DNA from 2 places in the Streptomyces purpurascens genome. Region 1 is predicted to be linked to the other one. Evidence: riboswitches for the same ligand, from Rfam matches in the RefSeq annotation. Region 1 holds a riboswitch; the other holds the start of a gene.
The links. Region 1 has a riboswitch for S-adenosylmethionine ahead of OHU35_RS11630 (aminotransferase class V-fold PLP-dependent enzyme). Riboswitches for the same ligand answer to the same signal wherever they lie in the genome.
Positions count from the first base shown of each region.

Region 2: it holds a riboswitch for S-adenosylmethionine, as region 1 does, so the genes downstream of both, thrC (threonine synthase) here and OHU35_RS11630 (aminotransferase class V-fold PLP-dependent enzyme) in region 1, are expected to answer to the same signal.

Region 1 covers NZ_CP108341.1:2,534,128-2,549,946, forward strand. The annotation lists gene OHU35_RS11605 (small secreted hydrophilic protein) at 1-229, shown strand, start outside; gene OHU35_RS11610 (ATP-binding protein) at 159-1,670, shown strand; gene OHU35_RS11615 (response regulator transcription factor) at 1,667-2,326, shown strand; gene OHU35_RS11620 (SLC13 family permease) at 2,463-3,878, shown strand; gene OHU35_RS11625 (glycerate kinase) at 3,888-5,081, shown strand; gene OHU35_RS11630 (aminotransferase class V-fold PLP-dependent enzyme) at 5,036-6,403, opposite strand; SAM riboswitch class IV at 6,538-6,654, opposite strand; gene trpD (anthranilate phosphoribosyltransferase) at 6,729-7,793, opposite strand; gene OHU35_RS11640 (cytochrome bc complex cytochrome b subunit) at 7,919-9,541, opposite strand; gene OHU35_RS11645 (ubiquinol-cytochrome c reductase iron-sulfur subunit) at 9,538-10,608, opposite strand; gene OHU35_RS11650 (c-type cytochrome) at 10,605-11,417, opposite strand; gene OHU35_RS11655 (heme-copper oxidase subunit III) at 11,499-12,119, opposite strand; gene OHU35_RS11660 (response regulator transcription factor) at 12,265-12,666, shown strand; gene OHU35_RS11665 (Ig-like domain-containing protein) at 12,760-14,019, opposite strand; gene OHU35_RS11670 (cytochrome c oxidase subunit 4) at 14,152-14,550, opposite strand; gene ctaD (cytochrome c oxidase subunit I) at 14,547-15,819, opposite strand, start outside.
Region 2 covers NZ_CP108341.1:4,240,870-4,256,688, reverse strand. The annotation lists gene OHU35_RS19260 (flavin reductase family protein) at 1-256, opposite strand, end outside; gene cdgB (diguanylate cyclase CdgB) at 597-2,258, shown strand; gene OHU35_RS19250 (CBM35 domain-containing protein) at 2,378-3,331, shown strand; gene OHU35_RS19245 (SH3 domain-containing protein) at 3,417-3,791, opposite strand; gene OHU35_RS19240 (hypothetical protein) at 4,150-4,377, opposite strand; gene OHU35_RS19235 (1-phosphofructokinase family hexose kinase) at 4,710-5,639, opposite strand; gene nagA (N-acetylglucosamine-6-phosphate deacetylase) at 5,769-6,980, opposite strand; gene OHU35_RS19225 (ROK family protein) at 6,980-7,921, opposite strand; gene OHU35_RS19220 (ABC transporter substrate-binding protein) at 8,055-9,308, shown strand; gene OHU35_RS19215 (DUF3263 domain-containing protein) at 9,342-9,587, shown strand; gene otsB (trehalose-phosphatase) at 9,658-10,509, opposite strand; gene OHU35_RS19205 (trehalose-6-phosphate synthase) at 10,516-11,904, opposite strand; gene OHU35_RS19200 (glucosyl-3-phosphoglycerate synthase) at 11,978-12,922, opposite strand; SAM riboswitch class I at 13,078-13,234, shown strand; gene thrC (threonine synthase) at 13,253-14,539, shown strand; gene OHU35_RS19190 (ubiquitin-like small modifier protein 1) at 14,668-14,943, shown strand; gene OHU35_RS19185 (cold-shock protein) at 15,392-15,595, shown strand.

The DNA.
Region 1 (15,819 bases):
GCCCAAGGTCCCCTCCCAGCAGGTGGAGCTGGACAACCGCTCGCCCACGCCCACCTCCACGCTCACGCCCGCCTCGAAGCCCACGCCGCCCGCCGCCACGCCGGGCGACGAGGTCGTCTCGCGGCCCCCGGTGACCGACAGCTCAGCGAGTGACGACGATGACGACGACCGCGGCCAGGGCAACGGAGACGACGGACCGGGCGACGACGGACCCGGCTCCGACAACTGACCCCGGCCGGCGGCGCGTCTCCGCCCGGGTCCGCATCCTGCTCTGGCTGCTGCTCGTGATGGCGGTCGCGCTCGCCTCGGTGGCCATGACCACCCGCTCCTTCCTGCTGCGGGACGTCGACAACCGGATCAACCGCCTGCTCACCCAGGAGACCGGCGAGTTCGCCAACTTCGAGGAACGGGGCGGGGATCCGCAGACCGGCCGCCCGTTCACCGACGCGAACCGGCTGCTGACGGTGTTCCTGGAACGGCAGTACCCCGACGCGGACGAGGAGCTGATCGGCCTGGTCGGCCGGGCGGGGAGCGGCCCCCGGCAGATCCGCCAGCAGCACGACCTGCCCGTCGCCCTGCCCCTGCACCGGGATCCCGGCGCCAAGCGCGCCGTCTTCGACTCGCCCGACTCCTCCGGGGTGCTCCGGCGGCCTCAGGGCGAGATCCGCTGGGCCAAGGTCACCGTGGCCCGGCAGGGCCGGGCGCCGGACGCCGCGTTCGTCGTCGCCTTCCACCCGGAACGCGAGCGGGCCCGGGTGAACGACATGTTCCGCACGCTGCTCGTCATCTCCGGGGTCGCCCTGCTGCTGACCGTCGGCATCGCCTGGGCGGTCGCCGGGCGGATCCTCAAACCGGTGCGGGTGGTGCGCACCGCGGCGGCCCAGCTCACCGAGCAGGGCCTCACCCGGCGGATCCCGGTGCACGGCAACGACGACATAGCCGCTCTCGCCGAGACGTTCAACGGCATGCTCGACCGGCTGGAGCGGGCCTTCGCCGCCCAGCGCGAGTTCGTCGACGACGCGGGGCACGAACTGCGTACGCCCATCACCATCGTGCGCGGCCATCTGGAGCTGATGGGCGACGACCCGGCCGAACGCGAGGAGACGGTCCGGCTGGTCACCGACGAGCTGGACCGGATGAGCCGCATCGTCGAGGACCTGCTGCTGCTCGCCAAGGCCGAACGCCCCGACTTCGTCACCCCAGAGCCGGTCCAGGTCGCCGAACTCACCGCCGACGTCTACGTCAAGGCCCGCACCCTGGGCGAACGCGACTGGCGGCTCGACGGGGTCGCCGACCTGGAGGCCGAGCTGGATCCGCAGCGGATCACCCAGGCGATGGTGCAGCTCGCGCAGAACGCCGTGCAGCACACCACGACCGGCCAGACCATCCGCATCGGCTCCCGCACCGACGGCCCGGACCTGGAGCTGTACGTCGCCGACTCCGGGCCCGGTGTGCAGCCCCAGGACGCCGAGGTGATCTTCGAACGCTTCCGGCGCGGCACGGCCCGCCGCGGCACCCGGGGCTCCGGCGCCGGACTCGGGCTGTCCATCGTCAAGGCGATCGCCGAGGGCCACCGGGGCCGGGTGCGGCTCTACGGCACGCCCGGTGGCGGCGCCGGCTTCGCCCTCGTTCTGCACGCACCCCGGGCACCGGAAGGGGACTCCCCGTGAACCGCATCCTCATCGTCGAGGACGAGGAGCGCATCGCCTCCTTCGTGGAGAAGGGCCTGCGCTCCAACGGCTTCACCACGACCGTCGTCACCGACGGCGACGCGGGCTACGAGTACGCCCTGACCGGCGGCTTCGACCTCGTCGTCCTGGACATCGGGCTGCCCGGCCGGGACGGCTTCACGATCCTGCGCGAGCTGCGCGAGGCGCGGGTGTCGGTGCCGGTGATCGTGCTGACCGCGCGGGACTCCGTACGGGACACGGTGGCCGGCCTGGAGGGCGGCGCCGACGACTGGATGACCAAGCCGTTCCGCTTCGAGGAGCTGCTCGCCCGGGTACGGCTGAGGCTCCGTACGGCGGCGCGGGCGCCGGAGGTGACGGTGCTTCGGTCGGGCTCCCTGAGCCTCGATCTCCGTACCAGGCGTGCGCGGTCCGGGGAGCGGACGGTTGACCTGACGGCTCGTGAGTTCGTGTTGCTGGAGCTGTTCCTGCGGCATCCGGGGCAGGTGCTGTCCCGGGAGCAGATCCTGTCGCATGTGTGGGGATACGACTTCGATCCGGGGTCCAACATCGTGGACGTGTACGTGCGGACGCTGCGGAAGAAGCTGGGGGCGGAGCGGGTGGAGACGGTGCGGGGGATGGGGTACCGGTTGCCGTAGTGCCGCGTGGGCGCCGTTGCCGGGTGCGGGTTCGCCGTGGTTGTTCGCGCGGTTCCCCGCGCCCCTGAGGGACATGTGAAAACTCCTTCATGCAAGGCTCATGGAGGGCTCACCGCTCTCGCCGACCGTTTGTGGCGTGACCCTGAATCCGCGCTCCACCACCGTCCTGTGCGTGGCGCTGTCGTTGTGCGCGCTGCTCGCGATACCCACGAACTTCCCGGGACTCGGCGGCGACGCCCGTTTCACGCTCGCCGTGTTCGTGTTCGCGACCTGTGCCTGGATCGGGACGTCGATCGACGACACCTACATCGCGCTGGGCGCCGGGCTCGCGCTCACGGTGACCGGGGTGATCAGCAGCGACACCCTGTTCGGCACGCTCGGCGACGCCACGGTGTGGCTGCTGATCTGCGCGTTCGTGCTGGCGGCCGCGGTGAGCCGGACCGGGCTCGCGGGCCGGGCGGCGGTGTTCCTGGTCAGCGGGGCACGCACCGTACGGCAGCTCGTGCACCTGACGACGGCCGCCCTGGTCGTCACGGCGTTCGCGGTGCCCGCCACCTCGGGCCGGGCCGCGCTCGCGCTGCCGGTGTTCCTGGCCCTCGCGAAGGTCCTCGCCGACCGGAAGCGACTGGTCGTGATGCTGGCGCTGCTGTTTCCGACCGTGATCCTTCTGTCGGCGGTGGCGACTCTGATCGGTGCGGGTGCGCATCTGATCACCGTGTCGGTGCTGTGGGAGACGACCGGGCAGCACATCGGCTTCACGGAGTGGCTGCTGCTGGGTCTGCCGCTGGCCGTGGCCTCGTCCCATCTGGCCGCCGAGCTGGTGATGCTGACGACGACCCGGCGGGCCGACCGCCGCGGCCCGGTCAGCATCACCCCGGAGCAGATCCAGGAGCACAGCGAGCAGTCGGTGACCGGCCCCTGGAGCCAGGCCGAGAAGCGCTGCACCCTGCTCCTCGCCACGGTGGTGCTGCTGTGGTGCAGTGAGCCGCTGCACCGGGTGCCGCCCGCCCTGGTCGCGCTGATCGGCGCCGTCATCGCCTCCTCCCCCGCTCTCGGCACCGTCCGTCTGAAGGACGCGCTGAAGACCGTCCCCTGGTCGCTGCTGCTGTTCATGGCGGCGACGATGGCGATGGGCGTCGCGCTCGCCGACTCGGGAGCGGCGAAGTGGCTGGTCTCGGGGCTGCCGACGGGCCAGCACCCGGTGATGTTCCTGGCGATCGTGATCGCCGTCAGTACGGCGGCCCATCTGGTCCTGCAGTCCCGCTCGGCCCGTTCGTCGGTCCTGGTCCCGCTGGTCGTGGCCGCCGCGGTCGGCGTCGGCGTCAACCCGGTCGCGGCCGCGCTCGCCTCCACCGCCGCCGCGGGCTTCTGCCACACCCTGCCCGCCTCGGCCAAGCCGGTCACGCTCTTCGCGCAGATCCCCGGCACGCCCACCTACACCCCGCGCGACCTGCTGCGGCTGTCCGCGTTCCTGGCCCCGCTGACCGCCGCGCTCGTCCTGCTCTTCGCCGTCGCGGTGTGGCCGCTGCTCGGCGTGTCCGTCACCCGTTAAGGAGCCCTCATGCTGACCCGTGTCGTCGTAGCCCCCAGCGGTTTCAAGGAGTCCCTGTCTGCCGAGGCGGCGGCCGACGCCATCGCCGCGGGTGTCCGCCGTGTCCTGCCCGACGCCGAGATCGACCTGGTTCCGCTGGTGGACGGCGGCGAGGGCACGGCCGTCGCCCTGGCCGCCGCGACCGGCGGCCGGCTCGTCACCGTGCCCGCCACCGGCCCCGTCGGGGAGACCATCGGCGCCCACTTCGCCCTGCTGGGCTCAGGTGACACGGCGGTGGTGGAGATGGCGGCGGTCGCGGGCCTCTCCCTCGTCCCGCGCGACCTGCGCGACCCGGGCGCCACCACCACGTACGGTGTCGGCGAACTGATCCGCTCCGCGCTCGACCGGGGCGTCGGGCGGATCCTCGTCGGCTGCGGCGACTCGGGCACCTCGGACGGCGGCGCGGGCGCGCTCCAGGCGCTCGGGGCCCGGCTCCTGGACGAGGAGGGCCGGGAACTTCCGTACGGAGGAGCCGCGTTGGCGCGTCTGCACCGCATCGATCCGCGGGGCCTGGACACCCGCCTCGCGGACGTGGAGCTCCTCGTCGCCTGCAACCCCTACAACGTGCTGTGCGGCGAGCGGGGCGTCGCCCGGGTCTTCGGCCCGCAGAAGGGCGCGACGCCCGCCCAGGTCGAGGAACTGTCGGCCGGCCTGGAGAACTGGGCGTTCGTCCTCACCCGCGATGTCGCCGTCCCGGACACGAACCTCCGCCACGGTCCCGGAACCGGGGCCTCCGGCGGCCTGGGAGCCGGCCTCGCCGCCCTGGGCGCCCGGCTCCTCCCCCGCTTCGACGTGCTGCTGGACCATCTCGACCTGGACGCCCGGCTGGCCCGCGCCGACCTGGTCGTCACCGCCGAGGGCGCCCTGGACCACCAGACACCGCGCTGCAAGGTCCCGGCCGAGGTGGCCCGCCGGGCCAAGCTCCACGGCCGCCCGGTGCTGGCCCTGGCGGGCACGCTCGGCGAGGGCGCGCACGAGGTGCCGGGCGTGGACGCGTTCAGCGGCATCCTGCCGGCTCCTATGGCCCTGGCGGAGGCCCTGGTGCGGGCCTCCGAGCTCCTCACGGACGCGACCGAACGCGCCCTGGGAATGATCCTGCTGGGCGCCCGGCTACCGGCTCACGCGGAGGTGTCCGGGACGCAACGGCCGTCCTCCGTGCGGTAGTTCCACCGCGCGCCGTCCTGGACCAGCTCCTTGACGGCGTCGACGAACCGCTCGACGTGCTCGTCGGGCGTGCCCGCGCCGAAGCTCACCCGGATGGCGTTGAGGGACTTCTCTCCGGGAGCCGCCTCCGGTGCCCCGCACTCGCCCTGGGTCTGCGGGTCGCTGCCCAGCAGCGTCCGCAGGAGGGGGTGGGCGCAGAACAGCCCGTCCCGCACCCCGATGCCGTACTCGGCGGAGAGGGCGGCGGCGAAGTGGGAGCTGTTCCAGCCCTCGACGACGAAGGAGATGACGCCGACGCGCGGGGCGTCGTCACCGAAGAGGGAGAGGATCCGGACCTCCGGCACCTCGGCGAGGCCCGTACGCACCTTCTCGATCAGGTACTGCTCGCGCGCGACCAGGTTGTCGAACCCGGCCTCGGTGAGCGCCGCGCAGGCGGAGGCGATGGAGTAGGCGCCGATGACGTTCGGGGAGCCGGCCTCGTGACGGGCGGCACTGTCGTGCCACTCCACGTCGACGCCGCCGTCCGTACGCCGCGCCACCTTCCGCGAGGCACCGCCGCCCGCGAGGTAGGGGTCCGCCTCACGCAGCCAGTCGGCCCGGCCGGCCAGGACACCGGAGCCGAAGGGCGCGTACAGCTTGTGCCCGGAGAAGGCGACCCAGTCGACGTCGAGGTCCGCGACGGACACCGGGTGGTGCGGGGCCAGCTGGGCGGCGTCCAGCACGATCCGGGCGCCATGGGCGTGCGCGGCCGCCGCGAGCTCCCGTACGGGCCACAGCTCGCCGGTGACGTTCGAGGCACCGGTGACGCAGACGAGGGCCGGCCCGTAAGGCTCCCGGTCGGCGAGGGCGCGCTCCAGGGTCTCGACGGCCTGCCGCGGGCTGCTCGGGGCGTCGAGGTAGGTGACGCGCGCGTTCCGCCACGGCAGCAGGGAGGCGTGGTGCTCGGTCTCGAAGACGAAGACCTGGCAGTCGGCCGGGAGCGCGGCGGCGAGGAGGTTCAGGGAGTCGGTGGTGGACCGGGTGAACACCACCTGGTCGCCGTCCCGGCAGTCGAGGAACTCCGCGACGGTCCGCCGGGCGTTCTCGAAGAGGTCGGTCGACAGCTGGGACAGGTACCCGGCACCGCGGTGGACGCTGCCGTAGTACGGCGCGTAGGCGGCGACGTCGTCCCAGACGCGCTGGAGCGCCGGGGCGCTGGCGGCGTAGTCGAGCGCGGCGTAGGTGACCTCGCCCCCGGTCACGAGCGGCACGGTGACATCCCGGCCCAGAACGGGCAGCGAGGCACAAACGGACTGGTCGGCGGCAACAGCGGAGACGGACATGGGTGAACTCCCGTGAAGGCAGGTGGAATCCGCCCGCGAGCACATAGGGCTACAAGCGGGGGTGAAAGTGGAGAGGGATGCGGAGGCGGGGCTCTGCGGCCCTATCGCATTCGCTGGTTCACGAGAAACTCCTCGTCACGCGCTTGCCACAGACCTCGCTGCCTGCGGCCTGGTCTTCACCCGGGGCACCCCGCCACGGACGGAGGGTTGCCGGACAGTCGGCCGGGGCCTCATGACTGTCACTCATGACCTGGTCAGGAAAGTACGCGAAAAGATCGGCGTCCCGCAACCCGAGTCCGGATCGCGGGACGCCGTACGGGATCCGCTAGATGTTGCTCGCGGCCACCCAGCGCTCCAGGGTCCGCTTCGCCGCCCCCGAGTCGATCGACTCCGCCGCCTTCGCCATCCCGGCACGGATCTGGTCGGCCAGGGGTGCCGCCGTGGGCTCCAGCGCCACCAGCGCGGCCGCCGAGTTCAGCAGGACCGCGTCGCGGACCGGCCCGGTCTCGCCCTCCAGCAGGCGGCGGGCGACCTCGGCGTTGTAGGAGGCGTCCGCGCCGCGCAGGGCCTCCACGGGGACCAGTTCGAGGCCCACGTCGCGCGGGTCGAAGGCCTCCTCTCGCACCGTGCCGTCCCGGACGATCCACACCCGGGACGTGGCCGTGGTGGTCAGTTCGTCCAGGCCGTCGTCGCCCCGGAAGACCAGGGACGAGTTGCCGCGCTCGGCGAAGACGCCCGCGACGATCGGAGCCATGCGCGGGTCCGCCACACCGACGGCCTGGGACCGCACCCGGGCCGGGTTGGTCAGCGGGCCGAGCGCGTTGAACACCGTACGGATGCCCAGCTGGCCGCGTGCCGCGCCCGCGTGGCGCAGGGCCGGGTGGAACTTCACCGCGAAGCAGAAGGTGATCCCGGCCTCCTCGGCGACCTCCGCGACCCGGTGCAGCGGCAGCTCCAGATTGACCCCGAGCTTCTCCAGCACGTCGGAGGCCCCGGACGCCGAGGACGCGGCCCGGCTGCCGTGCTTGACGACCTTCGCGCCCGTGCCGGCGACGACGATCGAGGACATCGTGGAGATGTTGACCGTCTTGGCGCCGTCACCGCCCGTGCCGACGATGTCGACCGTCGCCCCGGGCACCTCGATCACGTTCGCGTGCTCGTACATCGTCCGGACGAGGCCTTTGATCTCCTCGACGGTCTCGCCCTTGGCCCGCAGGGCCACCACGAAGCCCGCGATCTGCGCCTCGGTCGCCTCGCCGCGCATGATCAGGTTCATCGCCCAGGCGGTGTCGTCCGCGCTCAGGTGCCTGCCGTCCAGCAGGCCGTTCAGCAGGGCGGGCCAGGAGCGGCCCGCCGCGGTGTCGCCTCCAGCGGGGGTCACAGCGCTCATCAGCCGCTCCTGGGTCGTCGTACGTCACGTAAAAGCAGTGGTCCCACCCTATCCAGCCCCGGGCACCACGAAGGGCCCCGTCCGAACACCGGACGAGGCCCTTCTGTGGCGTGGCGAAGCAGCGATCAGTGGTGGCCGTGGCCGCTCGTGATCTCCCGGTACTCCTCGGCGGTGGGCTTGGGGATCTGGGCCCCCTCGCCGTAGTAGGACTCGCTGAGCTTGGCGCGCAGCTTCTCGGAGCCCTTCACCTTGCGCTCGACACCGTTCTCGTCGGTCGTCGGACCGATCTCGGCCGGCTGGTACTGCTCGTGCGCGGTGAGCGTGTACATCTGCTCCTGGCTGAGCGGCTCGTGCACCTCGATGAACTCACCGTGCGGCAGGCGCTTGATGATGCCCGACTCGCGGCCGTGCAGCACCTTCTCCTTGTCCCGGCGCTGCAGGCCGAGGCAGATGCGCTTGGTGACGATGAACGCGATGACCGGTCCGAGGAAGAACCCGATGCGGACGAACCAGGTGACCGTGTTGATCGACAGATGGAAGTGCGTGGCGACGATGTCGTTGCCACCGCCGATCAGCATGATGATGTAGCCGGTGACCCAGGCGACACCGACACCCGTGCGGGTCGGGGCGTTGCGCGGCCGGTCCAGGATGTGGTGCTCGCGCTTGTCCCCGGTGACCCACGACTCGATGAACGGGTAGAGGGCGATGATCCCGAGGAAGACACCGAAGAGCACCAGCGGGATGAACACGCCCAGGACGAGCGTGTGGCCCCAGAAGTTGACCTCCCAGCCCGGCATCGCACGGATCAGACCCTCGGCGAAGCCCATGTACCAGTCGGGCTGGGCACCGGTCGACACCTGGTCGGGACGGTAGGGGCCCAGAACCCAGATCGGGTTGATCGTCGCGATGCCGGCGAGGGCCGCGATGACACCGAAGACCAGGAAGAAGAAGCCTCCGGCCTTGGCCATGTAGACCGGCAGCAGCGGCATGCCGACGACGTTCTTGTTGGTCCGTCCGGGACCCGCGAACTGGGTGTGCTTGTGGTAGAAGACCAGGATCAGGTGGCCGACCACGAGCCCGAGCATGATGCCCGGCAGCAGCAGGATGTGGATCGAGTAGAACCGGGCGACGAAGTCGGTGCCCGGGAACTCCCCGCCGAACAGGAACATCGAGATGTACGTGCCCACGATCGGCACGGACAGGATCGCGCCCTGCGTGAAGCGGACACCGGTGCCGGACAGCAGGTCGTCCGGGAGCGAGTAGCCGGTGAAACCGGTGAACATGCCCAGGACGAACAGCAGGAAGCCGAACATCCAGTTGATCTCACGCGGCTTGCGGAACGCGCCGGTGAAGAAGACGCGCATCATGTGCACGAACATGCCGGCGAGGAAGATGATCGCCGCCCAGTGGTGGATCTGCCGGATCAGCAGACCGCCGCGGACGTCGAAGCTGATGTCCAGGGTGGAGGCGAACGCCTCCGACATCAGCTGCCCCTGGAGCGGGACGTAACTGCCGTGGTACTCCACCTCGTTCATCGACGGGTGGAAGAACAGCGTCAGATACACACCCGTGAGGATGATGATGATGAAGCTGTAGAGGCAGATCTCACCCAGCATGAAGGACCAGTGGTCCGGGAAGATCTTGCGCATGTTGGCCTTGGCCAGGGAGTAGATCCCGAGGCGGCCGTCGGCCCAGTCGGCGACCCGCTCACCCGCGGGCGCCTTGCGGCGTTCTTGTGCAGTGCTCATCCGCGCTCCCAGAAAGCAGGGCCGACGGGCTCTTCGAAGTCGCCGAGCGCCTCGAGGTAGCCCTCGTCGTTCACGCCGATGCGGAGCTGCGGCAGGGCGTGACCAGCGGGACCGAAGATCACTCGGGCACCGTCGGAGAGGTCGAAGGTGGACTGGTGGCAGGGGCAGAGCACGTGGTGCGTCTGCTGCTCGTACAGGGAGATCGGGCAACCGACGTGGGTGCAGATCTTCGAGTACGCGACGATGCCCTCGTGCGACCACTCGAGCTCGCGCTTGTCCTTGATGTTCTCCGGCTGGATCCGGACGATCATCAGGGCGGCCTTGGCGATCTCGTTCTGGAACTCGTGGTCGTGCTCCTCCAGGCCCTCGGGCTTGGCGAAGGTCAGCGAGCCGACCGCGACGTCGGACGGACGCAGCGGCTCGTTGGTGTTCATGTTGACGAGCAGCTTGCCCTTGGACCACAGCGTGTGGCGGAGCTTGGTGCCGGGCAGCGGGCCGAGGTCGCGCAGCAGCACGACACCGGAGAGCGGCACCAGCGTGAGCGCGCCGAGCATGGTGTTGCGGATCAGCTTGCGGCGGCCGAGCGCGGACTCCTTGGCGCCCTGCTTGAAGTCCGCGAAGACCTTCTCGCGGACCTCGGGCGTCGCCGCGATCGCGTGCCGCTCGTCGGCGACCTCCACGTCGGACATCAGGGTGCGCGCCCAGTGGACGGCGCCCGCGCCGATGCAGAACAGCGCGATGCCGAGCGTCATGCCCAGCGCGAAGTTCAGCGCGCTGATGTGACCCAGCGGGAAGATGAAGACCGACTTGTCGACCGGGATCGCCACGAACGCGGCGATGAAGGCGACGGTGGCCAGCATCGACACCGTGAACAGCAGGGCGACCGAACGCTCGGACCGCTTGGCGGCCCGCTCGTCGACGTCCTGGACCCGGTGCTCGTGGGGAGGCAGGCCCGGGTCGGCGAACGGGTGCTTGTCGTCCGGGACGCTGATCGCGTCGTGCCCGTGCTCGTCACGTCCCGCGTGCTCGGCGGGCAGGTTCTCTTCTGGAATGTCTTGGCTACTCATGACTTCTTGGCCTTTGCGGTCCGGGCGGCGACCCACACGGCGACGGCGATCAGTCCGCCGAGACCGAAGATCCAGCCGAACAGGCCCTCGCTGACCGGCCCGAGGCCGCCGAGCTCGAGGCCGCCGGGGCTCTCGGTCTTGTCGCTGTTGACCGCGTCGAGGTAAGCGATGATGTCCTTCTTGTTCTTCTCCGACAGCGTGGTGTCGGGGAAGGACGGCATGTTCTGCGGGCCGGTCTGCATGGCCTCGTAGAGGTGCTTCGCGGAGACGCCCTCGAGGGTCGGCGCGTACTTGCCGTGTGTCAGCGCACCGCCCTTGCCGGTGAAGTTGTGGCACTGCGCGCAGTTGGTGCGGAACAGCTCACCGCCCTTGGCGATGTCGGCACCCTCGGGGCCGTACTGCTCCTCCGTCGGGACGGACGGACCGGCACCCAGCGAGGCGATGTACGCCGCGAGCTGGTCGATCTCGGCCTGCGAGTAGATGTTCTTCTTCGCCGGGACCTGCGGGCCCTGCGAGGTGGCGGCCGGCATGCGGCCCGTGCCCACCTGGAAGTCGACGGCCGCGGCGCCCACACCCACCAGGCTCGGCCCGTCGGAGGTGCCCTGACCGCCGGTGCCGTGGCAACTGGCGCAACCGACCGAGTAGAGCTTCTTGCCCTCCTCGATGGTGAGGGACTGGGCGGTTTCGTCGGCCTTCGCCGGGCTCGTCGGTGCGAACACGGCATACAGCCCCCCGGTGCATGCCAGCGCGAGGAGTAGGACGACGAGCGCCGCCAGCGGGTGGCGTCGTCGTGCGGAGAGCTTTTTCACGGATTACCCCGGTGTCAGGATCTTCTGCGTCGATGCTTCTGGGATGCGTGCTTCGTCGAGCACGCGTGGATGCGGGCCCTGCTACTTGATCATGTAGATCGTGGCGAAGAGACCGATCCAGACGACATCGACGAAGTGCCAGTAGTAGGACACGACGATCGCGGCGGTCGCCTGCTCATGGGTGAACCTGCTGGCGGCGTAGGTCCGGCCGAGGACCAGCAGGAAGGCGATGAGACCGCCCGTCACGTGCAGGCCGTGGAAGCCGGTGGTCAGGTAGAACACCGAGCCGTAGGGGTCGGAGGACAGGGACAGGCCCGCGTCCTTGACCAGCTCCGTGTACTCGAAGACCTGACCGCCGATGAAGATCGCACCCATCACGAAGGTGACGATGAACCACATCCGGAGCTTCTTCACATCACCGCGCTCGGCGGCGAAGACGCCGAGCTGGCAGGTGAGCGAGGAGAGCACCAGGATGGTGGTGTTCGTCGCCGAGAACGGGAAGTTGAGATGGGCAGCCATCTCCTTCCAGTGATCGGGACCCGTCACCGATCGCAGGGTGAAGTACATCGCGAAGAGGGCCGCGAAGAACATCAGCTCGGAACTCAACCAGATGATGGTTCCGACGCTGGTGAGGTTCGGCCGGTTGACCGACGGGTGCGCGTGCCCGGTTTCTGCTGTCGTTGCTGTCGCCACGACCGACATTATGTCGGTCGCTTATCCCGCCCTCACTCCGGGGGGTGCCGTTCGGAGTGTCTCTGCCTGTCGTACCGGTGTTGACGTGGTGTTCAAGGGAGTAGCATCCCGCCCATCGGGCCTGTCCTTACGACGCTGACGTCACGGAGGAACAATGCAGCCGACCGCCACGGTGCTGGTCTACAGCGACGACTCCAACACCCGCGAGCAGGTGCGGCTCGCCACGGGACGGCGGCCGGCGCCGGACGTCCCTGTGGTGGAGTTCCTGGAGTGCGCGACTCCGGCCGCGGTGCTCAAGGAACTGGACCGGGGTGGGGTCGATGTCTGTGTGCTGGACGGTGAGGCCGTGCCGATGGGGGGCATGGGGCTCTGCCGGCAGATCAAGGACGAGGTGTTCGACTGCCCGCCGGTGCTGGTGCTGATCGGGCGGCCGCAGGACGCGTGGCTGGCGACCTGGAGTCGCGCGGAGTCGGCGGTGACCTTGCCGGTGGAGCCGGTGGAGTTCGCGGCGGCGCTGGCTGCTTTGCTGCGGGAGAAGAAGGCCTTGAACGCCTAGGGGCTCGGTTCGACCGGTTGTGTGGCGGGTGCGGGTGGGTTGTGGCTTGTCGCGCAGTTCCCCGCGCCCCTGGGGACGAGCCCCTGAGGGCGTTCAGACGCTCTGTGGGCGCAGTCGGGCCCTGTCGGCCGCTGCCGGGCCGTCTGGGGTGCCGCCCAGGAGGGCGCTGCCCGTGCGCCACTTCTGCCAGTCGAGGTTCCAGTCGCCGAAGCCGTTGCCGAAGGGGGCCATGGTGTCGCCGCCGGAGTTGATGACCTTGACGATGTCACCCTCGCGTACGGTGTCGTAGAACCACGCGGCGTTCTCGGTGCTCATGCCGGTGCAGCCGTGGCTGACGTTGGCGGCTCCCTGGGAGCCGACCGACCAGGGGGCGGCGTGGACGTACTCGCCGCTGTTGGTGACGCGGACGGAGTGGTGGACGATCAGGTCGTAGAAGTCCGAGGCGCCGATGCTGGCGCTGGTCATGCGGACGGTGCCCTCCTTGGCCAGGACGACCTTGACGCCGTTGCGGGTGTCGTAGCCGGGCATGCCCGTGGTCACCGGTATCTGGCGGATGATCTCGTCGTTCTTGTAGACCGTCATCTGGTGGGCCGAGGCGTCCGTGACGGCTATGAGCTTGTCGGCGGTGCTGATCGTCAGCGGCTTGGCCTTGCCGCCGCCCCACAGACGGTCGCCGATCTTGATGCCCTCGAGGTTGCTGCGGACCTGGACGGTGGCCTGTGCGGGCCAGTAGTCCTTCGGGCGGTAGTGGAGCTTCTTGTCGTCCACCCAGTGCCAGGCGCCGTCCACCGCGGGCATGGAGGAGACCTTGAGCGCGCGTTCGACGACGGCCCGCTGGGCCCTGTCCTTGACGGGCCGGCTCAGCTCGGCGGTGACGGGCTGGCCGACGCCGTAGGTGCCCTTCTTGGGGCCGAAGGCGACGTCCAGGCGCTTCTTGGTGGTGGGCTTGCCGGTGTCGAAGGTGAGGACCTTGCGGCCGGGCGCCCCGTCCTCGTCCTCGGTGCTCACACGGACCGTGTAGCCGGCGTTGGCGGCGAGCGGTGCGGTGCTGTGCCAGCGGCTGCCGTCGGCGGCCAGTTCGCCCGCCAGGTAGCGTCCGGCGGCGTCGTGGGCCGTGACGTCCGTGATGCGCCCGTCGGAGTCCTCGGCGACCACTTCCAGGGGCTTGTCCGGGTCGGCCTTCTCACGGCCCTCGGAGGGGCCGTTGAAGGAGATCTGGTCCGCCGCGTCGTAGGGGCGGTGGGAGAGCGGGTTGCCGTCCGAGCCGCAGGCAGTGACGCCCGCGCAGAGGGCTATCACCAGCAGCGTGCAACTGACGACGGTGCGGGGCCTGCATATCGCTGTGTGGCTCATGACCTCACGCTAGGAAGACCCGTCAACAGCGGCACGCCGAGAGACTCGTACGAGTGACGCAGATTGCGGCAAGAAGCAGGGGCCCGGACGCTCCTCTCGGAGTGTCCGGGCCCCTGAAGCGCTCGGCGCGTGTTACTGGGTGCGGTTCTCACCGCGGTAGTACTCGAAGACCCAGCCCCAGATGCCGATCAGGACGATCGGCAGCGAGAAGTACAGCAGCCACCAGCCGATGGCGACCGACAGGAAGGCCAGGGCGCCGCCGATGGCCAGGGAGAGCGGCTGCCAGCTGTGCGGGCTGAAGAACCCGACCTCGCCGGCGTCGTCCGCGACGTCCGCCTCCTTGTTGTCCTGCGCGCCCACGTCGACCCGCCTGGCCGTGAAGCCGAGGTAGAAGCCGATCATGATGCACAGGCCGAAGGTCAGGAAGAGGGCCGTGGTACCGGCCGGCTCCTTCGACCACACGCCATAGACGACCGCCATGACGAGGACGAAGAAGCTCAACCACATGAACATCTTGCCCTGGATCTTCACTTGCCGGCCTCCTTGCCGCCAGCGAGGGCCTTGTCTCCGTGGCCCGCGTTCTCGAGCTGGTCGAGAGCGGCGATCTCCGGGTGGTGCAGGTCGAACGCCGGGGATTCACTGCGGATCCGCGGCATGGTGATGAAGTTGTGGCGCGGCGGCGGGCAGGAGGTGGCCCACTCCAGGGAGCGGCCGTAGCCCCACGGGTCGTCGACCTCGACCGGCTTGCCGTACTTGGCCGTCTTCCACACGTTGTAGAAGAACGGCAGGATCGACATGCCGAGCAGGAACGAGCTGATCGTCGAGATCGTGTTGAGCGCGGTGAAGCCGTCGGCCGCGAGGTAGTCCGCGTAACGACGCGGCATGCCCTCGGCACCCAGCCAGTGCTGGACCAGGAACGTGCCGTGGAAGCCGATGAACAGCGTCCAGAAGGTGATCTTGCCGAGGCGCTCGTCCAGCATCTTGCCGGTCCACTTCGGCCACCAGAAGTGGAAGCCGGAGAACATCGCGAAGACCACGGTGCCGAAGACGACGTAGTGGAAGTGGGCCACCACGAAGTACGAGTCGGAGACGTGGAAGTCCATCGGCGGCGAGGCCAGGATGACACCGGTCAGACCACCGAAGGTGAAGGTGATCAGGAAGCCGGTCGCCCAGAGCATCGGTGTCTCGAAGGACAACGAGCCCTTCCACATGGTGCCGATCCAGTTGAAGAACTTCACACCGGTCGGGACCGCGATCAGGAAGGTCATGAAGGAGAAGAACGGCAGCAGCACACCGCCGGTGACGTACATGTGGTGCGCCCACACCGTCACGGACAGGCCCGCGATCGCGATCGTCGCCCCGATCAGACCCGTGTAACCGAACATCGGCTTACGGGAGAAGACCGGAATGACCTCACTGATGATGCCGAAGAACGGCAACGCGATGATGTACACCTCTGGATGCCCGAAGAACCAGAAGAGGTGCTGCCACAGCAACGCCCCGCCGTTGGCGGAGTCGAAGACATGGGCGCCGAACTTGCGGTCCGCCTCCAGGGCGAACAGCGCGGCCGCCAGGACCGGGAAGGCGAGCAGGACCAGCACACCGGTCAGCAGCACGTTCCACACGAAGATCGGCATGCGGAACATCGTCATGCCCGGAGCGCGCATGCAGATGATCGTGGTGATGAAGTTGACCGAGCCGAGGATGGTGCCGAAGCCGGAGAAGGCCAGACCCATGATCCACATGTCGGCGCCGATGCCCGGGCTGCGGACGGCGTCCGAGAGCGGGCTGTAGGCGAAC
Region 2 (15,819 bases), 1.7 Mb from region 1:
CCTCGCGCAGGCTCACCAGCACCATGGGCGGGTCCAGGGACACCGACATGAAGGCCGTGGCCGTCATGCCCACGTCCTCGCTGCCCGGCGCCGAGGGGTCGTCCGGGTCGAGCGGCGGCTCCTGCGCGGTCACCAGGACCACGCCCGAGGCCAGCCGGGACATGGCGGCGCGGAACTCGTCGTTGCTCACCCCCTCAGCATGCCCGGAGGCGGGTGACGGAATGATCGGGGACGTGGCAGCGGGAGTGTTCGGCACACCCGAAACGCTAATCTCCGCCCCGCGCGCCGCGCATCGGGCTCCCGCCTGAGCTGGGTCTTAGGACTCGCAACGGATTCCCGAAGGCCGGTTCGCCGTGCCTTGGGGAAATACCTGGGCGCAACCTGACAAAGTTTGCGTTCGATAGACGCACGTGAAGAACGCAGAAACTCCAGGCAATTGTTCAGCTTTGCCTGTGACTTGAGTCACAAGGGGCAGGAATTGTTGACCCTGTGTACCGAGTGAGCAGCGCGCTGTGATTCAGTGGCGGGGAAGCTGCCAGGACGATACGCCGATGAGAACCCTTGATTCGCTGCGAGGTCTCGGGGGGAGGGCGAGCATGGAGACCGAGTCGGAGCCCTACGTCCGCCTTGCGTCCCTGCGACAACTGCACCAGGTCATGGCCGACATGAACACGGCCCGCAGCCTGGCGGACACACTGCAGACCGTCGCGGAGGGCGTCGTCGCCGCTCTCGGGTACGAGATGGCGTGCGTGAACCTCGTACGCCCCGACGGCGATCTCGTCGTCGCCGCCTTCGCCGGGAACCCCGCCGCCGAGGCCCTCATCACCGGCCGTGTCGGCTCGCGCGATTCCTGGGAACGCCGCCTCGGCATGGGCGAGCACTGGGGCGACCTGGTGTTCATACCGCACACCGAGGGCTGGGTCCTCGACGACGACGACGTCCCGCAGTGGTACACCGACGGCCCCGCGCCCCGCTTCGAGGACGAGTGGCATCCGGCCGACCGGCTCTTCGCGCCCATGTACGCGCCCGGGCCGCAGGGCAGCGCGGCCTGCGGCGAGCTGATCGGCGTACTCTCCGTGGACCGCCCGCGCAACGGCCGCCGCCCCGGCGCCTGGGGCCGCGAGGCCCTCCAGATGTATGCCTTCCAGGCCGCCATCGCGATCAGCAACGCCCGGCTGCGCGCCAATATGCAGCGCGCCCTCGTCCGGCTGGAGCGCGAGCAGCAGGCGCTGCGGGCGAGCGAGGAAAGCTTCCGGCAGGCCTTCGAGTACGCCCCGTCCGGCATGGCCATCGCCGAGATGGGCGGCGACCAGCACGGCCGGATCCTGCGCACGAACGACGCCCTGTGCCGGCTGCTGGGCCGCCCCGCCTCCGCGATGCGCCGCTACTCCTTCTCCGACCTGGTCCACCCCGAGGACATAGGCACCCTGCTGCGGACCTCGGCGGAGGGCGGCCGCGCGGAACTCCGCCTCGGCCGCCGGGACGGCACCTACGTCTGGGTCTCGCTGCGCAACAGCGTCGTCGCCGACGCCGCCGACGGGCCCCGCTTCCTCCTCACCCACGTCGAGGACATCGAGGAGCGCAAGCGCCGCGAGCTGCAGCTCGCCCACCGCGCCTCGCACGACTCGCTCACCGGCCTGCCGAACTCCGCCGAGCTGCGCTCCCGCCTGTCGGCGCGGCTCTGCCAGCGCGCCGCGCCCCCGCACTCCGCCGTCGCCGAGTCCCATGACGCGGCCTACGGCCACCCCGCCTTCGACGTCGTCGGCCCCGGCTTCGACTTCCGGCAGGCCGCCGAGCCGTACGACGCCTACGACCACCATGTGCACACCGTCGCCCCGGACGGCGACCACGACGACGGCACGAAGGGCCTCGCCGTCCTCTTCTGCGACCTCGACGGCTTCAAGTCGATCAACGACCGGTTCGGGCACAACGCGGGTGACGCGGTTCTCATCGAGGTCGCCCGGCGGCTGAGCGGCGGCGTCCGCGACGGCGACACGGTCGCCCGGCTCGGGGGTGACGAATTCGTCATCCTCGCCGACGGACTCGGCCGGGCCGACGCGCAGGACCTCGCGGTCCGCCTCCGCAACGAGATCATCCAGCCCATCCGCGCCGAGGGGCGTGCCGTCCGGGTCGGCGCCAGCTTCGGCATCGGATGGGCACACTGTGGAATGACGGCGGACGAAGTGTTGAAATCCGCTGACGAGCGGATGTACGTCGAGAAACGATCTCGTCCCAAACAACACAGACGCGCTGGGTGAACCCGAGGTCAGCGAGTGGATGCGGTCTGAGTCACCCGTTTGGGTCACTGGGAGCGGGTAGGCTCGCTCTCTCACGACCCGTACCGCATTGCACCGCACCTGACTGAGGAGACCAAGGGATGACGCCCGGCAACAACGGCGCGAGCACGCCCGAGGACGACGACCCGTTCGGCTATCTCTACGCCGACGGGCAGGCCAACGGAGCCCAGCCGCCGTCCGGTGGCTACGGCTACCCGAACTCGGTCAACCGGGTGCGTGCGGTCGGTACCCGCTCCTACGGCCAGCAGCCGCAGGCGGGCGCGGGCCAGACCGCGGCGTACGGCCAGGCCCCCCAGCAGCAGGGCGGCTACGGCCGGCCGAACGCGCACTACGCGGCACCGGAGACGCTGCCCGGCGGCGGCGGAGCCACCACCGCCCCCCAGCACCAGGTACCCGGCGGCGGAGGCGGCCGCGGTGGCCGCGGCCCGAACACCAAGGGCCTGCTGATCGGCGCGATCGCGGTGGTCGCGGCGGTCGTCATCGGCATCGGCGTGGCCATGCTGGGCGGCGACAAGGACGACAACAAGGCCGACGACCAGGCCGGCTCCGGCCAGGACCAGTCCCAGAGCACCGAGCCGAGTCCGTCGGCCAGCAAGAGCGCGGCGGGCAAGACCGAGCTTCCGAAGGTCGACGCGAAGGCGATGCGGCTCGGGGCAGGTCTGACAACGGCATCGGACTTCAAGGGCGCGAAGGCCGACGGCGGCGTCTACGTGACAGGCTTCAATCAGGTCGGTTCCAAGGTGACCTGGTCGGTCGACGGCATCAAGAAGGCCGGCGATTACCGGCTGTATGCCCGATACAGCATCCCTGGCGTCGACGCCAATGCGACGCTTCTGGTGAACGGCAAGGCGAACACCCAGCCCATGGGCCTGAAGAACTTCATCGGCTCCCCCAAGGGTGACTGGGAAAAGGGCTGGCAGACCTCTTGGGCTCCGGTCACCCTGACCAAGGGCACCAACACCATCGAGCTCGCCTGCAACGAGGGCAACCAGTGTGATGCGGTCCTCGACCAGTTCTACATCGCGCCGAGCTAGCCGGACAGGCTGATACGACGACGGCGGCCGTCCCTCACACGCCGTGGGGGACGGCCGCCGCCGTACGAGCGGTAACGAGCTCAGCTCACTCGACCCGGCCCCACTCCAGGCAACGGCTCGCGGCCCACGCCTTCTTGCCGTTCCACCGGACCTCGTGCCAGTCCTTCTCGGTCGGCGAGCTGCTTGAGCACTTGTAGGCGCCGCCGTTGTGCGTACCGCTGCACCCGGCGACCCAGCACTTGACGATCTTCCCCTTCTTCAGGGTGCCGACCTTCCGTGCGGTGGTGCTGGGCTTCTCACGGATGCTGACGTCCCGGACGTCGCTCCAGCCGCCGCCCCATTCCTGCGCGGCCGCGGGACCGGCCTTGATCTCCGGGGCCGCCGAAGCGCCGGAGTTCATGGTGGCCATGAGGCCCACGGAGGCGATGCCGACCATGGCCAGCCTCGTGATCTTGTTCAATTGTTCCCCCAGTAACAAGGTCGATCTTGGTCGTTCGCGATCTTAGGTGGGGGAGAGACGAATCGGCCAGAGGATTTCGGTCACCTGTGCCCTACGCCGCAGATGCCTCACTCGTCACCGTGACCCGCCCCAGCAGCTCCTCGTACACGCCCCGGTCGAACTCCCCCGCGACCGTCGCCGCCGACAAGGCGGCAACCGGTTCCGCGATCCACAGCCGCACCGGCCGGGTGCCGGGGAAGATGCCGACGTCTGCTGGATCAGCTGTGGCTGAAGGCCGGCCAGGTCAAGGACTAGGCTAGGAAGACACCGTCGGCTCCCGGCGACCCGAGGGTGTTGAGACCTGTATGCGGGCTGTTCCTCAGGCCCAGTCGGTGCAGGAATTGAGCAGGGTGTCACCTTCGAATCTGGCCACCTGCACGCCGATTTCGTGGAGCCCTGCATCGTCCGAAGCGCTGCTGGTCCAAGTCTTGGTCGTTCCCGATCCGTCGAAGTTCTTCCTCCAGGGCCAGTTCACTCTCTTGCCGTTGTACTGCTCGCTGACCAGCCTCATTCGCACGTGGTGGTTGTCTGGGCTGATGTCACTCAAGTTGAACTCCAGGCCGACCTTGGCCGTGGGGTCGTACCAGTTGGTGATCTTGATGGCACCCGAAGCCCCGGTAGTCGTACACCCTGCGTAAGCCGTAGGAGCGGCTGTTGCTGGACTGGTAGCGAAGGCGGTCAGCAGAAGAGCCGCTGCACCAGTGCAGGTTGCCAGATGCCTCTTTTTCACATTCGCCCTTTGTTCGAATTTGACTGTGCATCGTCAATCTAATTGGTCGATCACAGTTGAGGGTGAAGGGGTGGCAAAATGGCTAAAATGCTCCGATAGTGTCTGAATGTGATACGAGGGCTGGAGGCATGCGGGCACAACCGCACGGGTTAGGCCGCACTGGCCTCCCCCGAAACCACCACCTGCCCCAGCAGCTCCTCATATGCCCCTTGGTCGAACTCCCCGGCCACTGGTGCTGCCACCGTCGCCGCGGACAAGGCCGTCGCCCGGGTCAGGCGGTCCGGCCAGGGGAGGTGTTCGATCAGGCCCGACAGCAGGCCCGCTACCGCCGAGTCGCCCGCGCCCGTCGGGTTGCCGTGTACCGGGGCCGGTGGGGTGGCGCGCCAGCGGCCGTCTCGGGTGGCTGCGAGCAGGCCCTCGCGGCCGAGGGACGCGACGACCGCGCCCGCGCCCCGGCGGCGGGCGTCCTGGGTGGCTCGCACGGGGTCGTGGGAGCCGGTCAGTTCCGCCAGTTCGTCGGTGTTCGGCTTGATGAGGTCGGGGCGGGCGGCGACGCCTCGGCGCAGGGGTTCGCCGCTGGTGTCGAGGAGGACCGGGATGCCGGCGGACCTGGCCGTGCGGACCAGGCCGGCGTATGCGCCCACCGGGACGCCCGGGGGGAGGCTGCCGCACAGGGCCACGGCGGAGGCGGTGGGGAGCAGGGCCTCGTAGGCCTCCTGGAAGGCGGACCATTCGGCGGGGGTGACGGTGGGGCCGGGTTCGTTGAGTTGTGTGGTGTCGCCGGACCGGTCGTCGACCACGGCGATCGTGCGGCGGGTCGCGCACGTGATCGGGACCAGCGCGTCCACCACGCCCGGGACCGAGGCCAGTCGCTCCTGGACGACCCGTCCCGTCGCACCGCCCGTGAAACCGGTCACCGTCACCTCGTGGCCGAGGGCCGCGAGGACCCGGGCCACGTTGACGCCCTTGCCGCCCGGGCGTTCCGTCACCTCGGAGACGCGGTGGGAGGTGTGCGGCCGGAGGGACCGTACGCGGTAGGTGATGTCGAGAGCGGTGTTCAGTGTGACCGTGAGGATCACCTGGTCGACCTCCCCCGATACAGAGACATGCGCTTGCTGCCGTGAACTTTCCGGAAGCCTGATCATGTCAAAGAGACGGCGGTCGGCCCAGTCCTGGACTCGGCCACCGTCGCTCGACTGCGGGATGGATCAGTGCAGTTGGGGACCGATCACCCATTCGCCCCGGCGCATCACACCCTTGAGGTCGTACGCGGAGTCCAGAAGCACCAGGTCGGCGAATTTCCCGGGCTCCAGTGAGCCGATCGTGTCGGCCATTCCGAGCAGGCGGGCCGGGTTGGCGGACAGGGCCGTCACCGCGTCCTCGACGGAGAGGCCGTCGACCGTGACCGCGCGTTTGAAGGCGCGGTCCAGGGTGAGCGTGGAGCCCGCGATGGTGCCGTCCTCGACCAGGCGGGCCACGCCGTCGGCGACCTCCACCTCCAGCGGGCCGAGCCAGTAGCGGCCGTCGCCGAAACCGGCCGCGTCCATCGCGTCGGTGATGAACGCCACGCGGTCCGCTCCGGCGTGGTGGAACGCCAGCCGGAGTGCGGCGGGGTGCAGGTGCGTGCCGTCGTTGATCAGCTCGACGGTGATGCGGTCGTCCTCGAGGAGCGCGGTGATCGGACCGGGGGAGCGGTGGCCGAGGGGTGGCATCGCGTTGAAGAGGTGGGTGGCCACCGTCGCGCCCGCGTCGATGGCCTCGATGGTCTGTTCGTAGGTCGCGTCCGTGTGGCCGATCGCCGCGATCACGCCCTGTTCGGCCAGGAGGCGTACGGAGTCCAGGCCGCCGGGGAGTTCGGTGGCCAGGGTGACCATCTTCGCCTGGCCCCGGGCCGCGTCGATCAGCTTGCGGACGTCCGCGGGGTGCGGGTCGCGCAGGAGGCCCTCGGCGTGGGCGCCCTTGCGGCAGGGGGAGATGAACGGGCCCTCGAAGTGGACGCCGGCGATCTCGCCCTGTTCGGCGAGTTCGCTGAGCAGGCCGGCGCGTCGGGAGAGGAAGTCCATGTCGCCGGTGACGGTGGAGGCGACCAGGGTGGTCGTGCCGTGCAGGCGGTGGGTGTGGATGCCCTTGAGGATGTCCTCGGCCGAGCCGGAGGTGAAGGAGGCTCCGCCGCCGCCGTGGTTGTGGAGGTCGACGAAGCCGGGGATCACGTAGTGACCGGTTACGTCGATGACCTGGGCGTTTTCCGGGGCTGTGGCGGCGATGCGGGTGCCGTTGATGACGACCCGGCCGTTTGTGACCGTCTCCGTGGGGAGGACCACGGTCGCGCCGGTGAGGACCGTGAGGGTTCCCGATGGTGCGGAGTGCGGGTGGTGCGTGGCTGGTCGCGCAGTTCCCCGCGCCCCTGGGGCATCGGTCATCAGGGCGTTACCTCCATACGGTCGGTCCGGTCGAGGAGATCCCAGGCGAGCAGGCCCGCGCCCAGACAACCGGCCGCGTCACCCAGGGCCGCGGGGACGATCGACGGCTGTTTCTGGAAGGTGATGCGGCTACGGATCGCTTCCCGCAGGGGTGTGAAGAGGGTTTCCCCCGCTTCCGCCAGGCCACCACCGATGATCAAAGTGCGTGGATCCAGCAAGGTCAGGGCCGTGACCAGGCCGTCGGCGAGGGCGTCGATGGCGTCCTGCCAGACCGCCCGGGCCTTCGGGTCGCCGGATTCGACGGCCTTCGCGCAGTCGGCCGCGTCCGCGTCCGGGTCGCCCGAGGCCGCGGCCCAGGCCTCGCTCACGGCCGCCGCCGAGGCGAAGCGCTCCAGGCAGCCGCGCTGCCCGCACGGGCAGGGGGCCCCTCCGGGCCGTACGACGATGTGGCCGATCTCGCCCGCGAAGCCGTGCGCGCCCGACTCGACCCGGCCCTCGACGCCGATGCCGCCGGCGATGCCGGTGCCCAGCGCCACGAACAGGAACCGGTCGGCGCCGCGGCCCGCGCCGACCCGGCCCTCGGCGAGGGCGCCGGTGCGTACGTCGTGGCCCAGGGCGACCGGGACGTCCAGCCGTGCCGCGAGCGCGTCGCGCAGGGGGACGTCGCGCCAGCCGAGGTTCGCGGAGTAGACGGCGACGCCCTCCGCCTCGTCGACGATGCCGGGGACGGCCACGCCGGCGGCGGCCGCGGGCATGCCGAAGTGCTCGGCGCCGTAGGCGCGCAGCTCGGTGGCGAAGTCGAGGATGCCCGCGACGACGGCGTCCGGACCCTGGTCGCGGCCGGTGGCCCGCCGGGCCCGGTGCAGCACCTCGCCCCCGGGCCCGGCCAGGGCGGCCTTCATTCCGGTGCCGCCCACGTCCAGGGCGATGACATGTCTCACGGAACACAGTGTGACCCGGGGACCCGCAAGAGGTCTAGTCCACTCACGTGGTGTAGACCTTATTCCGAATATCGAAAGTTTTCGGTGGCGGTGACGCCAGGGTTGGGGAAGTGCAGCGGTGCAGCGGCGGCGGATGGCAGGAACGATCGCGGCGGTGTCCGCACTGGGCATGACGGCGGTCCTCGGCGGCTGCGGTGTGACGGGCGGCTCGGGCGACGTGACCCTGAAGCTGGTCGCCGCCGACTACGGCGACAGCAACGCCAACAGCTCCCAGAAGTACTGGGACAAGCTCGTCGAGGAGTACGAGGCCGACCACCCCGGCATCAAGATCGACGTCAGCGTCTACTCCTGGAACGACGTCGACCGCAAGGTCAGGGAGATGGTCGCCGCCGGTGACCCGCCGGACATGGCGCAGATCGGCTCGTACGCCGGTTACGCGGCCCAGAACCAGCTCTACAAGGCCGACGAGCTGCTCTCCATACCCGTGCAGGCCGACTTCGTCGGGCAGCTGGCCTCCGCGGGGCAGGTGAAGGGCGTGCAGTACGGCATGCCGTTCGCCTCCTCCACGCGCGTGCTCTTCTACAACAAGACCCTCTTCTCCGAGGCCGGCATCACCCCGCCCAAGACCTGGGACGACCTGGCCGACGACGCCGAGGCGCTCAAGGCGGAGGGCGTGACCTACCCGTACGCGCTGCCCCTCGGCCCGGAGGAGGCGCCGGCCGAGACCATGCAGTGGATGCTCAGCGGCGGGGGCGGCTACACCGACACCGTCGACAGCTACGGCATCGACGCCCCGGAGAACGTAGACACCTTCTCCTGGCTGAAGGACGACCTGGTCGGCAAGGGTCTGACCGGGCCCGTCGCGCCCGGGGAACTCAACCGGGCCGACGCGTTCGCCGCCTTCGCCAAGGGCGAGGTCGGCATGGTCAACGGGCACCCGTCGCTGATGAACATCGCCGCGAAGAAGGGCGTCAAGTACGGCATGGTGCCGACGCCGGGTAAGGAAGGCACGAGCAAGTCCACGCTCGGTGTCGCCGACTGGATGACGGCCTTCCGCAAGAACGGCCACCGCGACCAGGTCGGCGACTTCCTCGACTTCGTCTACAGCGAGAAGAACGTGCTGGCCTTCTCCCGCGAGTACGACCTGCTGCCGGTCACCACCTCCGCGTCCGGGACCATGTCCGTCTCCGACCAGGACCGGCACCTCAGGCCGTTCCTGGAGGAGCTGCTGACCTCCGAGCTCTACCCGGTCGGCAAGACCTCGTGGGCCGACGTCAGCGCCGAGATCAAGCAGCGCATCGGCAAGGCCGTCGCCCCCGGCGGCAGCCCCTCGGCCGTCCTGGGCCAGCTCCAGGCGGAGGCGTCCCGGGCGGAGAACGCGGAGTAGGCGCTGTCGGTGGCGGGCGCTACGGTGCCGGGCATGGACGAGGACACGGGTGAGCAGGGGCTCGGGCGCCGGGAGCGGGACATTCTCGCGCTCGAACGCCGGAGCTTTTCCGGGCCCGGCGCGAAGGAACGGGCCGTGCGGGAGGAGCTGGGGCTCGCCCCTGTGCGCTACTTCCAGCTTCTCAATGCCTTGCTGGACGACCCCAGGGCTCTCGCCCACGACCCGGTGACGGTGAATCGGCTGCGGCGGGTTCGGGAACGGCGGCGGGCGGAACGCTGAGGTTCGTGGGGTGTCCGGCCGTGGCGGGGTGCGGGTGCGTCCGTGGCTGGTCGCGCAGTTCCCCGCGCCCCTAGGGGGCGCCTCTGCCGAGGCGGTCCGCCAGTGCGCCCAGCAGGTGTACGACGCCCTCCGGGCCGTCCACCACCAGGTCCGCCCGGTCCCGGAGTTCCGTCACCTCGTCGCTGCCGCTGCAGACCAGCAGGCCCGGGGTGCCGTCCGCGCGGAGGCGGTCCACGGCGGAGTAGGCGGGCAGGTCGCCCAGGTCGTCACCGCCGTAGAGGACGGAACCGGCGCCGATCTCCCGGGCGAACTCGGTGAGGGCGACGCCCTTGTCCATGCCGGGCGGGCGCAGTTCGAGGACCAGCCGGCCGGGCTCCACGATCAGGCCGTGGCGGCCGGCCAGGCCGGTGAGCGGCTCGCGCAGCAGGTCCAGGGTGGCCTGCGGGTCGGCGGCCCGGCGCGTGTGCACGGCCACGGCCCGGCCCTTCTCCTCGATCCAGGTCCCCTGCGACGCCCCGAGCCGTTCGAGGAGTTCGGGCAGCTCCCCGCGGACACCCGCGACTCCGGGATGCGGGGCGGGGGCGCTGATCTCGCCGCTGCGGGCGTCCCACCGCTCGGCACCGTAGTGCCCGAGGACGACGAGGTGTTCGAGACCGGGTACGTCCGCGAAGCCGCCGTTGCGGACCGCGACCTCGGCCGGGCGGCCGGTGATCACCGCCACGGCGGCCACCTTCGGCGCGAGCGCCGCCAGCGCCGCCAGCGCCTCCGGATGGGCCCTGGCCAGCTCCGGATCGGCCACGATCGGCGCGAGCGTCCCGTCGAAGTCCAGCCCGATCAGCGCCTCGGAGGGCCGCGCGAGGAGGGCGTCGAGACCCTCCTGCCCGGCCTTGGTGACGGGTGTCGGCAATGCCTCCGGGCTCATCACCGCTCAGCCCCTCAACGCGTCGAGCTGGTCCAGGAACCACTGCGCAGGCGGCAGCGCGGTCGCCGCCGCGGCCAGCCGTTTGCCGCGCTCGGCGCGTTCCTCCGGGCGCATCGACAGCGCCTCGTGCAGGGCGGCCGCCGTGCCGGTCACGTCGTACGGGTTCACGGTGATCGCGTCCTCGCCCAGCTCCTCGTACGCCCCGGCCTCCCGCGACAGCACCAGCGCGCAGCCCGCGTCGGAGACGACCGGGACCTCCTTGGCGACGAGGTTCATGCCGTCGCGGATGGGGTTGACGAGCGCCACGTCGGCGAGCCGGTACGCGGCCAGGGAGCGGGCGAAGTCGTCCTTGAGGTTCAGTACGACCGGGGTCCACCCCGGGGTCCCGTACTCGGCGTTGATCTCCTCCGAGACCCGCTGCACCTCGGCCGTGTAGTCGCGGTACACGGCGAGGTCCTGCCGCGAGGGGTAGGCGAAGGCGACGTGCACGACGCGCTCGCGCCACTCGGGGTGGGAGTCGAGGAGCGTGCGGTAGGCCAGCAGGCCGCGCACGATGTTCTTCGACAGCTCGGTGCGGTCGACCCGGACGATGGTGCGGCGGCCCTCGCCGATCTGCTCCCGCAGCGCGGCCATCCGCTCCTCGACGTCCGGCTCGTGCGCCCGCTTGCGCAGGAAGTCCGCGTCGGCCCCCAGCCCGTGCACGCCGACCCGCGTGCCCCCGAGCCCGTCGGCGAACCGCTCGGCACACGCGACGAACGCGTCCGCCCAGCGCTGCGTGAGGAAGCCCAGCCGGTCCGCGCCCAGCATGCCGCGCAGCACCTGCCCGGCCACGTCGTCCGGCAGCATGTGGAAGTACTCGGGCGGCGCCCACGGCGTGTGCGAGAAGTGCCCGATCCTCAGATCCGGCCGCAGCTCGCGGAGCATGCCCGGCACCAGCGTCAGGTGGTAGTCCTGCACGACCACGGCCGCACCCTGCGCCGCCTCCTCGGCCAGCGCCCGAGCGAACGCCCGGTTGTACGTCTCGTACGACGTCCACTGCCGCCGGAACTCCGCGTCGAAGACCGGCTCCAGGGGAGTCTGGTAGAGCATGTGGTGGACGAACCACAGGACCGAGTTGGCGACGCCGTTGTACGCGTCGGCGTGCACGTCGGCCGGGATGTCCAGCATCCGTACGCCGTCCTCGCCGACACCGCGCCGGACCGCCTCGCGGTCGCCGTCGGACAGCGCCGAGCAGACCCAGAGCGCGTCCGCGTCCGAGCCGATCGCGGAGAGCCCCGAGACCAGCCCGCCGCCGCCCCGTTTGGCGTTCAGCGAACCGTCCTCGCCCACCGTGTACGAGACCGGGCCGCGGTTGGAGGCCACCAGCACCTGTGCAGCACCGAACGTTGAAGCCATAGCCCTCAACCTAGCCCGGCCCGGAAACGCTCAAACGTACGGACCTGCCGTACCCGGCCGAAAACAGCCCCGGTCAGGCGGCCTTCCGCGCCTGGTACTCGGCGATCTCCACCATCGGCGGACGCTCCTCGGTGTCCACGGAGTACGTCCGCGGTTCGAAGCCGTCCCCGCCCCGCTCGAACTGCGTCAGGGACGGCCGGATCAGATGCCCGCGGGCCAGCCGCAGCTGGGCCGTGCGGTAGATCGCGGCGGCCATCCGGCCCAGAGCCTGCCCGTCCTGGTGCCGGTGCTTGCGCACCCCGACGTCGACCTGGGCGAGGGCGTCCAGGCCCGCCAGGTGCAGGGCGTCGACCAGCATGCCCAGCTCGACGCCGTACCCGACGGGGAACGGCAGCTGCTCAAGCAGCGAGCGGCGGGCCGCGTACTCGCCGCCGAGCGGCTGCACGAAGCCGGCCAGCTGCGGCCAGTGCATGTTGAGCAGCGGGCGTGCCATCAGCTCGGTGACCCGGCCGCCCTGCCCGGCGGCGGCGCCGAGCGGACGGTCGTACATGGCCTTCACCAGGTCCACGCCCGGCTCGGTGAGCAGCGGGCCCACGATCCCGGAGACGAAGTCGGACGAGAAGTCCCTCAGGTCCGCGTCGACGAAGCAGACGATGTCCCCGCGGGTGGCGAGCAGCGAGCGCCACAGCACCTCGCCCTTGCCGGGCACCGCGGGCAGCCGCGGGAGTATCGCGTCCCGGTGCACCACCGTCGCGCCCGCGGCCGCGGCCACCTCCGACGTACGGTCGGTCGAGCCGGAGTCGACGACGACGAGCTCGTCGACGAGCGGCACCTGCCGCATCAGGTCGTGGCGGATGACGGCGGCGATGTCGCCGACCGTCTCCTCTTCGTTGAGCGCGGGCAGCACGACACTGACCGTCTGGCCCGTGCGCTGCTTGGCGGCGAGTATCTGGTGGAGGGGGCGATCGGTCGCGGACCAGGAACGGGTGCTCAGCCAGCGCTCGACTTCTTCCAGCACCGTGGCGGCTCCTCTGCGTGCTCTCGGCGGGACGGACTGTGAGCCATCTCGCGGTTCGGACGACTATCTCAACTGTCCTGGTCGTCGGTTACAGTCTTGAACAACGCGGGTGACCATCGCATGTCCGGGGTCAACCCACGTCGACAACCGAATACAGCTCATCCAGAGGGACAGAGGGAAACGGCCCGTTGAAGTCCCGGCAACCCTCCAGTCGGTTCTCGTAGGTCACTGTCGACCACACGCGCGAGGCTCCCGGCTCGGGAAGGTGCCAAATCCGTCTCACGGCGAGATGCGTCGTGAGGAAGATGAGGAGAAAGGGCCTCGCCTCACATGGCTGCGCAGACTGTTGCAAGCACCACCGAATCCACCGTAGACCTCGGCCCCGCCGCCGCCCTGAGCTGCCGCGAGTGCGGTCACCGCGTCCCCCTCGGACCGGTCTTCGCGTGCCAGGAGTGTTTCGGCCCGCTGGAGATCGCCTACGACTTCTCGGCCTACGACACCGAAGAGCTCCGCAAGCGCATCGAAGCGGGTCCCGCGAACATCTGGCGCTACGCCCCGCTGCTGCCGGTCCCGGCCGACGTGGCGGAGAAGCCGAACATCAACCCCGGCTGGACCAAGCTCGTCAAGGCCGACAACCTGGCCCGTGAGCTCGGCGTCGACGCCGGCAAGCTCTTCGCCAAGGACGACTCCGGCAACCCGACGCACTCCTTCAAGGACCGCGTCGTCGCCCAGGCCCTTGAGGCCGCCCGCGCCTTCGGCTTCACCACCCTGTCCTGCTCCTCCACCGGCAACCTCGCCGGTGCGGTGGGTGCCGCCGCGGCCCGCGCCGGCTTCCGCTCCTGCGTGTTCATCCCGCACGACCTGGAGCAGGGCAAGGTCGTCATGGCCGCGATCTACGGCGGCGAGCTCGTCGGCATCGAGGGCAACTACGACGACGTGAACCGCTTCTGCTCCGAGCTGATCGGCGACCCGGCCGGCGAGGGCTGGGGCTTCGTCAACGTCAACCTGCGGCCGTACTACGCCGAGGGCTCCAAGACGCTGGCGTACGAGATCTGTGAGCAGCTCGGCTGGCAGCTGCCGGACCAGCTCGTGGTGCCGATCGCCTCCGGCTCGCAGCTCACGAAGATCGACAAGGGTCTGCAGGAGCTGATCAAGCTCGGTCTGGTCGAGGACAAGCCGTACAAGATCTTCGGCGCGCAGGCCGAGGGCTGCTCGCCGGTGTCGACGGCGTACAAGGCCGGCCACGACGTCGTACGCCCCCAGAAGCCGGACACCATCGCCAAGTCGCTGGCGATCGGCAACCCGGCGGACGGTCCGTACGTGCTCGACATCGCGCGTCGTACGGGCGGTGCGGTGGAGGACGTGAACGACGAGCAGGTCGTCGAGGCGATCAAGCTGCTCGCGAAGACCGAGGGTGTGTTCGCGGAGACCGCCGGTGGGGTGACGGTGGGGGTGGCGAAGAAGCTGCTGGAGAACGGGCTTCTCGACCCTGCCAAGACCACGGTCGTGCTGAACACGGGCGATGGGCTGAAGACGCTGGATGCGGTGGCCGGTACCGGGCTGACCGCGACCATCCGGCCCAACCTGGATTCGTTCCGGGACGCCGGACTCGTCTGACCGTTGCCTGCTGCGGGCCGGTGGGGGCTGGTCGCGCCCACGCGGCGGAGCCGCAGATCGGCACAGCCCCGCGCCCCTGAGGGCGCGCCCCAGCCGTAGCTTCAATCAAAACCGGAGGTCATATTCCGATGAGCGTCACCGTTCGAATCCCCACCATCCTGCGTACCTACACCGGCGGCCAGGCCGAGGTGGCTGCCGAGGGGGCGACCCTCGGGGAGGTCATCTCCGATCTGGAGAAGAACCACACCGGGATCGCCGCCCGGGTGCTGGACGACCAGGGCAAGCTGCGCCGGTTCGTCAACGTGTACGTCAATGACGACGACGTGCGCTTCGAGCAGGGTCTTGAGACGGCGACGCCGGACGGTGCCGGTGTGTCGATCATTCCGGCCGTCGCCGGTGGCTGAACCGGTCGACCGGCTTGATTATTACCATCGGTAACGGCCGTCACTGAGAGTCCATCGAATTGCCCCCTCCGTGAGAGAAACGGAGGGGGCAATTCTGTGTGGTTGAGCGCGGTACAGTTGGGGAACGCGATCCCGATCCCCTGATCGGGCACCCTGAATTCCTGCCGCGCGCCCGACAAGATGTAGCCAAAGTGTGTGCGTCTTTCGTGGCTTTTGTTCCCTTTGCGTGGCCCGACTTGCCCTGAAGTCAGGCGAATTCTCCCCACATTCCGGATCCTGCGCGTCCAGAATTCTCGTCCGATTGACCTGTTGCAGAGGGCAGTTGGACAGATACATTCGGCCGCGGTCGACGCGTTCCGGCGCACGCCCCCAATCCGTGGGGGGTGAGGTCTGACCCGGATCCGCGAAGTGCGGGTCTGTGCAAGGGCCAGTAATAGGGGAGTTAGGCATGGCTCAGGGCACCGTCAAGTGGTTCAACGCGGAGAAGGGGTACGGCTTCATCGCGGTCGACGGTGGTGCGGATGTTTTCGTCCACTACAGCGCGATTCAGATGGACGGCTACCGCACCCTTGAAGAGGGTCAGCGGGTCGAGTTCGAGATCTCGCAGGGTCAGAAGGGTCCACAGGCCGACATGGTTCGCGTCGCTGCCTGAACGCGCGACCACGACAAACCGCAAGCGGCAGGTCTTCTCTGAAGGGCCCGTACCCCCCGGGGTGCGGGCCCTTCGGCCTGTCCGGCGGCCGGCCGGGGCGAAGGGTCGGCGGGGGGCTCGTAGAAGTCCGCCGCGCCCGAGGGTGCCCCGATGCCCACCCCGGTGCGGGGGCGGCGACTTCGCGCTCCGGACCCGCTCGCGTCGGCCGCTCGGCCGCCGCCGCG